Regions from separate parts of the Actinoplanes derwentensis genome, predicted to be linked through region 1. Evidence: riboswitches for the same ligand, from Rfam matches in the RefSeq annotation. Region 1 holds a riboswitch; each other region holds the start of a gene.

Evidence for each region. A riboswitch is a leader RNA that binds a small molecule or an ion and turns the genes downstream of it on or off. The one in region 1 is predicted to bind cyclic di-AMP.
Region 2: another riboswitch for cyclic di-AMP. It lies ahead of BLU81_RS17600 (C40 family peptidase); the one in region 1 lies ahead of BLU81_RS30810 (LysM peptidoglycan-binding domain-containing protein).
Region 3: another riboswitch for cyclic di-AMP. It lies ahead of BLU81_RS06155 (LysM peptidoglycan-binding domain-containing protein); the one in region 1 lies ahead of BLU81_RS30810 (LysM peptidoglycan-binding domain-containing protein).
Region 4: another riboswitch for cyclic di-AMP. It lies ahead of BLU81_RS25000 (C40 family peptidase); the one in region 1 lies ahead of BLU81_RS30810 (LysM peptidoglycan-binding domain-containing protein).

Annotation. Positions count from the first base shown of each region.
Region 1 covers NZ_LT629758.1:7,003,013-7,006,224, forward strand. The annotation lists gene BLU81_RS30800 (LCP family protein) at 1-923, shown strand, start outside; tRNA gene BLU81_RS30805 (tRNA-Arg) at 958-1,030, shown strand; gene BLU81_RS30810 (LysM peptidoglycan-binding domain-containing protein) at 1,107-1,649, opposite strand; cyclic di-AMP (ydaO/yuaA leader) riboswitch at 1,655-1,795, opposite strand; gene BLU81_RS30815 (saccharopine dehydrogenase family protein) at 2,002-3,212, shown strand, end outside.
Region 2 covers NZ_LT629758.1:3,967,754-3,970,965, forward strand. The annotation lists gene BLU81_RS17590 (epoxide hydrolase family protein) at 1-272, opposite strand, end outside; gene BLU81_RS17595 (MarR family winged helix-turn-helix transcriptional regulator) at 326-808, shown strand; gene BLU81_RS17600 (C40 family peptidase) at 892-1,848, opposite strand; cyclic di-AMP (ydaO/yuaA leader) riboswitch at 1,875-2,004, opposite strand; gene BLU81_RS17605 (M56 family metallopeptidase) at 2,128-3,039, opposite strand; gene BLU81_RS17610 (BlaI/MecI/CopY family transcriptional regulator) at 3,036-3,212, opposite strand, start outside.
Region 3 covers NZ_LT629758.1:1,387,258-1,390,469, reverse strand. The annotation lists gene BLU81_RS06165 (epoxide hydrolase family protein) at 1-415, shown strand, start outside; gene BLU81_RS06160 (phosphotransferase) at 399-1,349, opposite strand; gene BLU81_RS06155 (LysM peptidoglycan-binding domain-containing protein) at 1,358-1,906, opposite strand; cyclic di-AMP (ydaO/yuaA leader) riboswitch at 1,905-2,084, opposite strand; gene BLU81_RS06150 (CPBP family intramembrane glutamic endopeptidase) at 2,245-3,159, opposite strand.
Region 4 covers NZ_LT629758.1:5,680,756-5,683,967, forward strand. The annotation lists gene BLU81_RS25000 (C40 family peptidase) at 402-1,103, opposite strand; cyclic di-AMP (ydaO/yuaA leader) riboswitch at 1,224-1,417, opposite strand; gene BLU81_RS25005 (MurT ligase domain-containing protein) at 1,787-3,007, shown strand; gene BLU81_RS25010 (type 1 glutamine amidotransferase) at 2,997-3,212, shown strand, end outside.

The DNA.
Region 1 (3,212 bases):
GCCCGCTGAACCTGCTACTGGTCGGGATCGATCCGCGGGACGACAAGACGCCGCCGCTCTCCGACTCGATCATCCTGGCGCACATCCCGGCCGACATGAGCACGGTCTACCTGTTCTCGCTGCCCCGTGACCTGTACGTCGACATCCCGGCGTTCCCGAAGGCGGACTACCGCGGCGGCTCCGGGAAGATCAACGGCTCGATGTCGATGGGCAGCCATCTCGGCGACGGGAAGTACAGCGCCGCCCAGGGCTTCCAGCTGCTCGCCAAGACGGTCGGCGGGTACACCGGCATCAAGGAGTTCGACGCCGGCGGGATCGTCAACTTCGGCGGCTTCAAGAAGATCGTCGAGGCGATGGAGGGCGTCACCATGACGATCGACCAGGACGTGAAGTCCGAGCACCTGAAACCGGACGGCTCGCCCCGCGACCGGTTGTCCCGCTGCGCCGACAACACCTGCGACCACCCGTACATCGGGGTGCAGAAGATCTATCAGAAGGGCACCTACCACCTGCAGGCGTGGGAGGCCCTGGACTACGTGCGGCAACGCTACGGACTCCCCGAGGGCGACTACGACCGGCAGCGGCACCAGCAGCAGTTCGTCAAGGCGCTGGCCAAGCAGGCGATGAGCAAGGACGTGGTGACCGACCCGGCGAAACTGCTGAAGGTGATGAACGCGGCCGGTGGCTCGCTGACCTTCTCCGGCGGCGGCCACACCGTGCTCGACTGGGCGTTCGCCCTACAGGGCCTCAACGTCGACGACATGATCACGGTGAAGCTGCCGGGTGGCGGAAAGTTCGCCGGCAGCACCTATCTGGGCGAGGAACTGGAGCCTTCGACCAAGGAGTTCTTCCAGGCCGTCCGGGAGGACCGGGTCGGCGGATTCCTGCTCGACCACCCGGAGTACGTGAACCTCCAGAGCTGAGCCCTACTGGTACCCTCAGGTTTCAGTGGCTCCAGGGCTCGTAGCTCAGTGGATAGAGCAACCGCCTCCTAAGCGGTAGGTCGCGCGTTCAAGTCGCGCCGGGCCCACTCACTCCCCGGCCGTTCCGCACTCGCGGAACGGCCGGTGTCGTTCCCGCCGAATCAGGGCCAGGTCAGAGCCGGGTCAGAGCCGGATCCGCTGCCCCACAGCCAGTCGGTTCGGGCTGCGCAGCGTCGCCGTGTTTGCCCGGTAAAGGGCTTTCCAGCCGCCCCGCACGTGGTAACGGGCGGCGATCTTCGCCAGCGTGTCACCCGGGCGTACGACGTAGCTGCCCGAGGAGTGCCGGGTGACCGGAGCCCGGCGCGCGGAACGGGACGCCGGCTTGTAGGCGTTACGCCGCCCGCAGGTCGGCCACGCACCGATCCCCTGGCCGCGCAGCACCCGTTCGGCGATGCGGATCTGCTCGGACTTGGAGGCCCGGTTGGCGGTGCTGGCGTACCGCGCTCCGCCGTAGGCCCGCCAGGTGCCGTGGCTGAACTGAAGCCCGCCGTAGTACCCGTTTCCGGTATTGATGCCCCAGTTGCCGCCGGATTCGCAGCGGGCGATCGCCTCCCAGTTGATGCTGTCCGGAGCGGCGGCGGCCGGCCCGGCCAGCACGGCGCTTCCGGTGACGCAGACGACCGCCAGGCCGATCACGCGCTTCCACTGTTCACTTTTCTGAGCCATGTGCGTTGTCCTCCACGCCTGCGAGGTCAGCTGTCGGGTTCGGGCAGAGGTGCCCGGCCGCTTACCACGGCTTCACCCCGAGGCGCCGTAGCGCCGAGGAACTCTTGGGTCCCCCGCTCCATGCCTTGATTCGTAGATCCGCGACCGGCGGCAGGACTCGGCGTTACCGGCCACGGTGCCCGCTCACGCGGGCCGCTGAGACGCCGCTCTCGACACACATGACCGAGCAGCGGCAATGGAGTTGTTGGTCACAAATTAGCCGCTTTGATCTTCCTTTGTGTGGATAACATGCCGATCTCGGCGCGCCGCGGTGGGTACACAACCCTCCACCGAGGGTGCACAATCGGCAGCCATGAGCGATCGACAGCGCGAGTTCGACGTGATCGTCTACGGTGCCTCGGGTTTCGCCGGCGCGCTGGTCGCGAAGCATCTCGCGACGAAATCACCGCAAGGCACCCGGATCGCGCTCGCCGGACGGTCCGCGGCGAAACTGGAACGACTCGGCCTGGACCTGCCCATCGTGGTCGCTGACGCGGACGACGCCGAGGCCCTGACCACGATGGCCGACCGCACTCGCGTGGTGGTGACGACGGTCGGGCCGTACGCGAAATTCGGCAAGCCACTCGCTCGCGCCTGCGCCGAAACCGGTACCGACTACGTGGACCTGACCGGTGAGGTCCTGTTCGCCCGGGACAGCATCGACGAGAACCATGAGGTCGCCCGGCGCACCGGTGCACGGATCGTGCACTCCTGCGGCTTCGATTCGATCCCGTCCGATATCGGGGTGCACGTCCTGCATGAGCTGGTGCAAGCCGACGGCGCCGGCGAACTGACCGACACCACGCTGGTGGTGACCAGCATGCGCGGCGGTGTCAGCGGCGGCACCATCGACTCGATGCGGCACCAGGTCGACGTGATGAAGAAGGACCGGCGGCTACGGCGGATCGGGGCCAGCCCGTACTCGCTGAGTCCCGACCGGAAGGCCGAACCCGATCTCGGGCGCCAGCCGGACATGCTCACCCTGGCGCCTTCCGAAGTGGACCCGAGTCTGCGCGGGCACCTCGCCCCGTTCGTGATGGCGTCGTACAACACCCGGGTCGTACGCCGGAGCAACGCGCTGCGCGGCTGGGCGTACGGTCGCGGGTTCCGCTACCGCGAGGTGCTGCGAGTCGGCTCCCCGGTGATCGCCCGGGTGACCAAGGCCGCGATGAGCGCCCTGGTGATCGGATTCGCGGTGCCGCCGATCCGATTCGTGCTGGACCGGGTCCTGCCCGCGCCGGGTACCGGGCCGAGCGAGAGCAACCGGACCAACGGCCACTTCACCATGGACATCTTCGGTGTCACCACGACGGGGGCGCGCTATCGCGCGAGGGTCAAGGCCCAGGGCGACCCGGGGTACGCCGCGACCGCGGTCATGCTCGGTGAGTCCGCCCTGGCGCTGGCCCTGGACCGGGATCGGCTGCCGAAGTCCGAGGGTGGTGTGCTCACTCCGGCGACCGGCATCGGCGACGCCCTGGTCGACCGGCTGCGCACGGCCGGCCTGGAGATCACCGCCCGGAAGGC
Region 2 (3,212 bases), 3.0 Mb from region 1:
TGCGTCAGCAGCAGCGGCAGCGCGTGCGGGTCGGTGGACCGGGTGTGGAAGAAGTGGACGCGGTCGCCGTCGAGCTCGGTGCTCTGGTGCGGTACGGCGTTGAGCTCGGCCTCGTGGGCCCGCCAGTCGAAGCGCTGCCAGTGGCTGGCGAGGGCGCGGACCCGGTCGAGGGTGATGCCGTAGCCGGCGGGGGCGTCGGCGGGCCAGCGGGTGCGGGCGAGGCGGTCGGTCAGGTCGTCGAGTTCGGACTGGGCCACCCGGATATCGTTCATGGCACTAACGTTAGTCGCATAAACGTTAGTGCGTCCAATGCTATTGTCGGCGGGTGGATCATCTACCGAGCTGGCTGCTGAACCAGGTCTCCGCACACGCGCAGCGGCTCATCGCCGAAGGGTTCGCCGCCACCGGGGCCCGGGGCTATCACTTCCGGCTGCTGGATTCGCTTGTCACCGACGGGCCCGCCAGTCAGGCGGCGCTCGGGCGGCGCACCGGGATCCACCTGAGCGATCTGGTGGGGGCGCTCAACGAGCTGGAGTCGGCGGGGTTCGTGCGGCGCGCACCCGACCCGGCGGACAAGCGGCGCAACGTGGTGTCGGTGACCGGGACCGGCCGGGAGCGGGCCGCCGAGCTGAGCGAGCGGGTGGCAGCGATCCAGGAGGAGCTGCTGGCGCCGCTGTCGCGGCCCGAGCGGGATCAACTGACCGGGCTGCTGCGGCGGCTACTGGAGCATCACGGGACGCCGGCGACGGACCGCTCACGCCCGGCGGCCGCGTCGCGGCCGGAAGGGGACGCCTGGCTCGCGGGGTAGTCCGGGACTGTCGGTAGGCGTACCAGAAAAAGAAAGAAGACCGCCGTCAGCGAACGACGGCGGTCTCCCCGGAGGGTTTCGATCTAGCCGGGCCGGCGGTAACCGGCGATCGGACCGCGATCGATGGTCGCCATCCGCACGTAGTCGCCCGTGTGCGGCGCGTGCACCACCATGCCACCACCGATGTAGATGGAGACGTGGTGCACGTCGGACCAGTAGAAGACCAGGTCGCCCGGCTTCAGCTCGTCCCGGCTGACCGGTGTCCCGGAACCGTACTGATCCTTCGTGTAGTGCTCGAGATGCACGCCGACCGAACCCCAGGCCTCCTGCGTCAAACCCGAGCAGTCGTAGCTGTTCGGGCCGTTGGAGCCGAAGACGTAGGGCTTGCCGATCAGGTCACACGCCTTCTGGGCGGCACGGCCACCCTTGTCGTTCGTGTAAGTGACCGGGCACGGACCGGTGCGCAGCGGGCCGTCGGACGCGTCCGTGTCACCGTAGGCGGCGAGACGGAGCTTCTGGAGCTTGGTGATCTCCTTCTCGATGTCCGTCTTCTTGCCCTGGAGATCGGTGTCGCGAACCGCGATCTCGGCTTCGATCTGGTCGATCGAGGCCTTGTCGGCGGCGTACTTGTCCCGCAGCTTCGAGACCTCCGCGATCGAGGCCTTCCGGTTGCTGGCGAGCTGGTCCAGCAGCGTGAGCTTGTCGGCCAGCCCGTCCGGGTCCCCGGACAGGATCGCGGTCGCCACTGTGGGCGGCCCCTGGATGTACGCGTCGACCGCCAGGCCGCGTACCTCCACCATCGCGGCGTCCACCTGCTTCTGCAGCGGGGCGAGCGTCTTCGCCAGTGACTTCTGCTGCTTGCGCAGTTTGGTCAGCTTGGTGTGGTTGCCGTTGTAGTCCTCGATGACGGGCTCGAGCGTGTTCCACGCCTTGTCGATCTGATCCTCGACGGCACCCGGAGAGGGTGCGGCGTAGGCGGCGGATGGCCCCGTGACGACGATGCCCACGGTGGCCACCACGGCCACCAGCAGGTTGCGCATGCGCTTCACGTCAGGTGCGTTTTCCTTTCTTCCCGTTCAGCCGCCGACCGGGTTAGCTGACGGGTTCGGGCGGGAAGTCTGCCCGGCCACTCAGTGGCTGCACCCCAGGTACTCGGTTCCCCGGCTCGCGACAACGCGATTAGGCGGTGGTCCGCCAGATCGGCCGGGTGACCGATGGGGGGCTGGTCGAACCGGGGTTCACCGTACTCGGATCATGGGCGCAAATGAAGGTCGCACAACCGGCCGAACTGTACGCACAGTGACGCTTGCGAAGAGTCACTAGAAGGGCCAGGCAGTCAATGCCCGCGCCAACCAGGGAACGACAACGATCACTGTGGGTAGTACCAGCAGGCCGGCGGCGGCGGTCGTGCCGGCCACCGTCCACGCCGCCGAGCTGACGGCCGGGCCGTCGGTCAAACGGGCCAGCCGACGGCGCCGGGATTCACCCTCCGGGTCGGCGGTCACCTCCTCCGCCAGGGGGACGGCGTCGGTGAGCCGTTCCAGCGCGGCCCGCAGCGGCCCGGAACCGGTCCGGCGGCGTGCGGCGTCGTCCGCGACCATCTCCAGCAGCAGGTGCACGGCGTCCAGCGGCACCTTGGACCGCAGCGGGCCGGGCACCGCCTGATAGAACGCGGTGAACGACTCCATCACCAGCTCGTGTTTGTGCCGCAGGTGGGCGCGCTCGTGGGCGAGGACCGCGTCGACCTGCGCCCGGTCCAGCACTCGCAGCACCCCGTCACTGAGGACCACCCGCGGGTCCCGGCCGGGCACGCAGTAGGCGAGCGGCAGCGGCGCGTCGAGCACCCGCACCTCTCCCCCGCCCAGGTCCTCGTGGCGTTCCACCCGGTCGAGGAGGTCGACGAGCATCCGGTGCCGGTCGCGGCGGGCCCGGGCCCGGGACGTGACCCGGACCAGCGAGACGATCAGCCGGATCACGATGGTGGCGGCCACCACCAGGGAGAAGAGCAGGGCCGCGACGGTCTCCGGATGCCGGGCTCCGGCCGCGCGGGAGGCCTCCTCCGGGGCGGCCAGGACCACACCCAGCGCGCAGAGCACGGCGGTCAGGGTCAGTGACTGCCACAGCAGCACACCGGCGACCGGGGCCCGATCGGTCCAGCGGGCGGTCGCCAGCAGCTTCGGCGCGAGCAGCGAGAGCGTCAACCCGAGGGCGCCGAGCAGAAGGGCGGTCACCGCTCGATGTTACGGGCCTTGTCGATCGCGAGCTTCAGGGCTTCGGGTGGTAATTGGCCGACGAAGTACGCCAGGGCGGCGTCGCGGTCGGGGGTGGAGCTGAGAGCGTCGAGCATCACACCCGCGGTCATCTCCTCGCGGGTCTGCGCGGGGGCGTACCGATAGGCGCGGTC
Region 3 (3,212 bases), 5.0 Mb from region 1:
GACGGCGCCGCAGACCATCGGTTACGCGCTGCTCGACTCGCCTGTCGGACTGTGCGCGTGGATGGCCGAGAAACTGTTGTCCTGGGGTGACGGCTTGACCCGTGACCAGGTGCTGGATCAGGTGACACTGTATTGGCTGACCGGCACGGCGGCGTCCTCGGCCCGGCTCTACGCGGAGAGCATCGACCGGGTCGGGGCCTGGATCGACGGCCGGGACGCGACTGCGGTGGACGTACCGGCGGGGGCCTCGGTCTTTCGGGGTGAGGTGCCGCGGCCGTCCCGGCGCTGGGCGGCTCGCCGTTATCCGGACATCCGATTCTGGGCCGAGCACGATCGCGGCGGCCATTTCCCCGCCCTGGAGGTTCCGGAACTGTTGATCGGCGACCTGTGCGCGTTCTTCAGCGAATTGAGGTGAGCGATTCGGCGACATCGTCGCGGTGCCCGGTCCACCAGCGCAGCACCGCGGACGAACTGTGGAACAGGTGGTCGCAGCCGGTGTCACCCTGGTCGTAGTGGCGCCGCAGGAAATAGGTGTCGGTCGCGAGATCCCACCATCGGCGGTGGGCGGCGTCCCGCATCGCCACCGCGGGAACGGCTATCCGGCTGCGATATCCGGCACTGAAAGCGGCGATCCGGTCCAGGTCCAAACCCGCGGACGAGACAAAGACGATTGCGGCGGTACGAATGACCTCACGCCCGTAAGGTCGCACGCCGAGCCGGTCCCAGTCGAGGATGCCGCTGACTTCCGAGCCGGTGAAGAGCAGGTTGAGTGGGGTCAGGTCGCCATGGGTCCAGCCGATCGGGTCCTCGGCTCCCGGATCGGGCCGCAGGTGGGCGATCGACGGCAGCAGCCGGAGCCGCCAGTCGATCTCGGCGCGGGCGAAATCGTCGAAGCCGGTGTCACCGGTCGCCGCGGCGAGCCGTTCGAGCTGGGCGATCGTCTCCGCAACCGTGGGCGGTGGCGGCAGCGTGGACGGCCCGGCGGGCAGCGCCGCCCGCAGCACCGAGTGCGTGTGCCCGATGACCCTCCCGAGTTCGTGACACGCGGGCAGGCTCAGCGCGGTGCCGGGTGTGTGCGTGCCGGGCAGCCAGGGTGCGATCGTGTACCAGTGGCCGTCCAGTTCGGTGAGACCGAACGGTACCGCGACCGGGATGCCGTGCGCCGCCAGCGTGGGCAGGGCCCGTTGCTGGCGGCGGACCGTGGCCGGGGTGGCGTCACGCAGGCGCTTGACGGCGTAGTCGGCGGACCTGGTCGTCCAGCGCCAGTTCTGGTTCATCAATCCGAGGGTGATCGGCACGCTGGCGAGAACGGGAGCGACGCCGAATCGGGCCGACAGCGTGCCGATCACGTCCGGGGTCAGAGTTTGATGCGCTGTCCGGGGAGGATCTGGCTGGGGCTGTCGAGAATGCTCTTGTTCAATGCGTAGAGCGTACGCCAGCCGCCCTTGATCTTCTTCTTGGTGGCGATCGAGGCGAGGGTGTCGCCGGAGCGGATCACGTAGGTCTTGCCGCTGGGTTTCGCGGCGGCCGGCTTCTTCGCCGTCACCTTCTTGTAGACGCCGGACTTCTTGCCGCACGTCGGCCAGGGGCTGAGGCCGCGCTTGGCGTGGATCTTGTTGGCGACGGCGATCTGTTCGCCCTTGGTGGCCTTGTCTGCGGTCGAGGCGTACTTGCCGCCGCCGTTGGACTTCCAGGTGCTGCGGCTGAACTGCAGGCCGCCGTAGTACCCGTTGCCGGTGTTGATGTGCCAGCGGCCGCCGGACTCGCACTTGGCGACCACGTCCCAGTTGACCTGCCGGGCCGCACTCGCCGGAGCCGCACCGCTCAGGACGATGCCGGCTCCGGTGATTCCCGCCGTGACCATGGTCAGGGCAAGGCGCACTCGTCTACTACCGATCCGAGACATGGGTGATCCTCCACGCCTACGAGGTGAGCTGTCGGGTTCGGGACGATCCATCCCGGCCGTGTCACACACACGGCTTCACCCCGAGGCGCAAGAACGATGCGCCGTAGAGATTGGGTCCCCCGCTCCTGCCGTCCGTTTCGTTTCTGTGAGCGGCGGCAGGATTCGGCGGTCCGCTCACAGTGCCCGCAACGCGGGACTGGCGACGACGGTAACCACGTCGATGGGCCGAGAGCCAAGAAAACGAGGGGGAATAGTGACGTTCTTAACAGTATTTGCCCGATTTGATCTTCTTGGCGGGTTGATATTCCGGTTATTCCTCTTTGGAGAGGTACGGACTACTAATGCACGCTTCCGACCAGCTCACGACTGTCCATCGGGGCCGGGCGCCGACGCCACAGCCAGGTGATCACCGCGGCGAAACCGAGCAGCACCGGAAGATCGGCCGCGGCCATCTGCCACGGCATGTCCGCCGCCGTCTCGTCGATCGTCAGCTGCCCGAAAGCCCCCGCGACAATGCTGCTGAGCAGGTTGTTCATCACGTGCAGAGCGATCGCCGCCTCCAAACCGCCGGTGCGGACCGTCACCCAGCCGGCGATCACTCCGAAAACGGCCAGGTCGAAGAAGCCGAACGGCGTACCCCACCCGTGCAGTGCGGCGAAGACCAGAGCCTGAAAGACGATCGGCACCCACGGACCGCGGAACCACGTGCCGACGGCCTGCAGCAGCCAGCCCCGGCACAGGTACTCCTCGGCCGCCGCCTGGAACGGCACCACCAGGAACAACACGGCCGTCGATGTCAGGAACGGCGCCCAGCCCACCAAGGGGACGTCGAGTCCGGACTCCTCACCGGTCAGCACAGCGAGGGCCGTACCCCCGGTCATGAAGACGATGATGGCGACCGCCGCGACCGGCAGGCAGATCATCAGCCACCGCCATCTGATCCGCCCGTCGACAGAGGAGAGGGTGCCGGCCGGCCGGGCCTGGGTCAGGCGGGCCGCGAGCAGGACCACCGGCAGCAGCACGGCGAGCGACACGAACCCGAGCGCGAGTTCCGCGAGCGGACCGAAAGTGGGCATCCCGTCCGCGCCGTCCGGTTGCCCGGTCAGCTCGGCGGCACCCGCGTAGACGAAAAAGGTGACCAGGAACGCCACCACACCGGTGGCGAGGATGAAGAACGTGCCGAGGAGGGGCCGCCACCAGCGGTGGGTGGGGGTCAGTGCAAGGCGGTGGTACGGGGTTCCGGTCGTCGACATGTACTGAAGTCTCGTCAATATCGACGACCGGCGGATCTGGCCACGGCCGGATC
Region 4 (3,212 bases), 1.3 Mb from region 1:
CCGTCCAATCCCTCCACCCACCCCGCGCGCGTGCCGAGTTCGGGTCCACTCCGCACCCCAACCCACCACACACGGGCGTATGCCTTCACGTGTGGAGAGCCGCGGCTCAAATCGCACCCCGACTCACCACACGCGGACGCAGCCACCCTCGCGTGGATAGCCGCGGCTCCACCTGCACCCCGACTCACCACACGCCCGGACGGCCTCCGGACATGCCTGTGGGGCGTGACCCAGACTCGGGCCACGCCCCACAGAAGGCGTTGCTATTCCTTACTTACTGCAGCCGCTGCGCGACACCTAACTACTACCGCTCGCGACACTCACTACTACCGCGGCGCGATGGCGCTCACCGACGACCGCGGCTCGACAAGTCACGTCGAACAACAGCCGATGCGAGGCGATCAGGCGACCAGACGCCGGACCACGTAGTTCTTGCTCCAGATCTTGTGCTTGCCGACACGTGCACCGGAGTGCGGCGAGTCGTACATGTAACCGTTGCCCGCGTAGATCCCGGCGTGGTAGCCGTACGACCCGTTACGGAAGACGATCAGGTCTCCGACCTTCTTGTTGCTCTTGGAGACCGACTTCCCGTACTTCTGCTGGGAGTTCGCCTTGTGGGGCAGGCTCTTTCCCGTGGTCTTCTTGTAGACGTACTTCGTGTAGCCGGAGCAGTCGAAACGGCTCGGCCCGGACGCCCCGAACTTGTAGAGCGCGCCCTTGTGTTTCTTCGCCTCGGCGAGAACCTTGGCGCCACTGGCAACGACCTTGACCTTGACCTTGGTCGTGACCTTCTGGTTGTAGCCGGAACCACTGAAGATGGTCCGGACCCAGAGGGTGGACTTCGGCTTGGCGGTGAGGGTGACCGCGCTGGTCTTGACGGTGCCGGTGTCCAGGTTGCGCCAGGCGCCGTTGCTCCAGCCCTGAAGACGGACCGTGCCCTTGGCGATCTTGCCAGTGGCGGGGTCGATCACCTTCGCGGTGACCTTGAGGGTGGAGCCCCATTTGAGGCTCCGGGTGCTGGTCGTGGAGGCCAGCGTGGGGGTGACCTTCACGGCGGCCGCAGAGGCGGCGACCGGGGTGACGGTGGTGGTCGAAGCCGCCATTGCTGGCGAGGCTGCGACCAACTGGCCGGCACAAAGGCAGAGACCCAGGGACAGTGCGACGGTGCCGGGGCCGAATGCGGGCATACGACGACGGCTCGAACTGTTTTCGTGCACGGTAGAGAGTTCCCTCCGGCACGCCTGCGAGGTTAGCTGTCGGGTTCGGGCGGAAGGGCTTGCCCGGCCGCTGGTTGGCGGCTTCACCCCAAGGTTTCTCCCCGGGTGCGATCCGCCATGAAGCGGAACGCGGGAAGAGACCGCAATTGGGTCCCCCGTCCCCGCCCCCGAATGCCTTGTGAGTTCGGCTTGCTTGCGATGACGCACCGTCCAGCTCGGGGCAGGGCTCGGCGTGAACCGATCCGGTGCGGCCGGCGGCGATGTGCCCCCGGCAGATTCCTTGGTACCCGACTCGGCCCATGATCGTCAGCATGAGGTCAATCACTCTGAGTAATTGACACAAATCCTCATGTCCAATTTGGTAGCTCCGCGAAACAAATGCCGCCACACAAAGTAATCAGTTCACTACACTCCGCTTAAGGTTACGGGTGAATCAGAACACACAAAAAGTCGAGCCGGACGTCCGAAAAGCCCGGACCGGGGAAAACATCGAATAGGCCGTGATCTTGACGGTCTGGCAACTCGACGTGACGGTCGAGTCCGGTACCCTCGCTGGCGTGACGGACGGAATGCCTCTCATCGCCAAGGTCGCGACCTCAGTGTCGAAGACCGCCGCGGCACTCTCCAGGGCCGCGGGACGCGGCGACGGCTCGGTGATCGGCGGCTGGATCGGCCTCAAGATCGACCCTGACCTGCTCGCCCACCTGGCCGCCGGTCGTGCCGTCGCGCTGGTCTCCGGGACCAACGGGAAGACCACCACGACCAGGTTCACCGCGGCCGCGGTCGGTGTCCTCGGCCGGGTCGCCACCAACGGTTACGGCGCCAACATGCCGACCGGCCACACCTCGGCGCTGGCCAAGGAGGGGCACACCCCGTTCGCGGTCCTCGAGGTCGACGAGCACTACCTGGGCCAGGTCATCGACCAGACCAAGCCGCAGGTGGTGGCGCTGCTGAACCTCTCCCGGGACCAGCTGGACCGGGCGAAGGAGGTGGCGATGATGGCCCAGATGTGGAAGATCAAACTCGCCTCCCACCCGGAGATCAAGGTCATCGCGAACGCGGACGACCCGCTGGTGGTGTGGGCGGCCAGCGGCAGCCCGCAGACCACCTGGTTCAGCGCCGGCCAGCGCTGGCTGGACGACTCGTTCGTCTGTCCGGAGAGCGGCCACGCGATCGAGCGCGCGCAGGGCGACTGGTGGTGCACCGGCTGCCCGCTGCGCCGGCCGCGCCCGTCGTGGATGGTCGAGGACGGCGGAGTGTTCGACCCGGACGGCGTGTGGCACCTGGTGCAACTCCAGCTGCCCGGCCGGGTCAACATCGGTAACGCGGCCACCGCGCTGGCGGTCGCCGCCGAGTTCGGGGTGCGGCCGATCGACGGGGTCCGCACGCTGAAACAGGTCGCGTCGATCGCCGGCCGCTACGCACAGGTCGACAAGGACGGCCGTAACCTCCGGCTGCTCCTGGCGAAGAACCCGGCGAGCTGGCTGGAGGCCTTCGACATGGCCGACCAGGTGCCGACCCTGCTCTCGATCAACGCCCGTGACCCCGACGGCTTGGACACGTCGTGGCTCTGGGACGTGGACTTCGCCCCGTTGCGCGACCGGCCGGTGCTGATCACCGGTGACCGGGCGTTCGACCTGGCCGTCCGCCTGCAGGTGAACCAGGTGCAGTTCCGGCACGTACAGACTTTCGACGAGGCGCTGCGGTCCGTGCCACCCGGCCGCCTCGAAGTGATCGCCAACTACACGGCGTTCCAGGACATCCGAGCGGAGTTGGACCGTGTCAACTGAGGCCCTGCGGATCGTGTGGATCTATCCCGATCTGCTCTCGACCTACGGCGACCGCGGCAACCTGCTGATCCTGGCCGCGCGGGCCGCCGCCCGGGGTATCCCGGTGGAGACCTACGAGGTCCGTTCGGACCAGCGGATGCCGAACGCGGCCGACATCTACCTGATCGGCGGCGGCGAGGACGGCCCGCAGGCGCTCGCGGCGCAG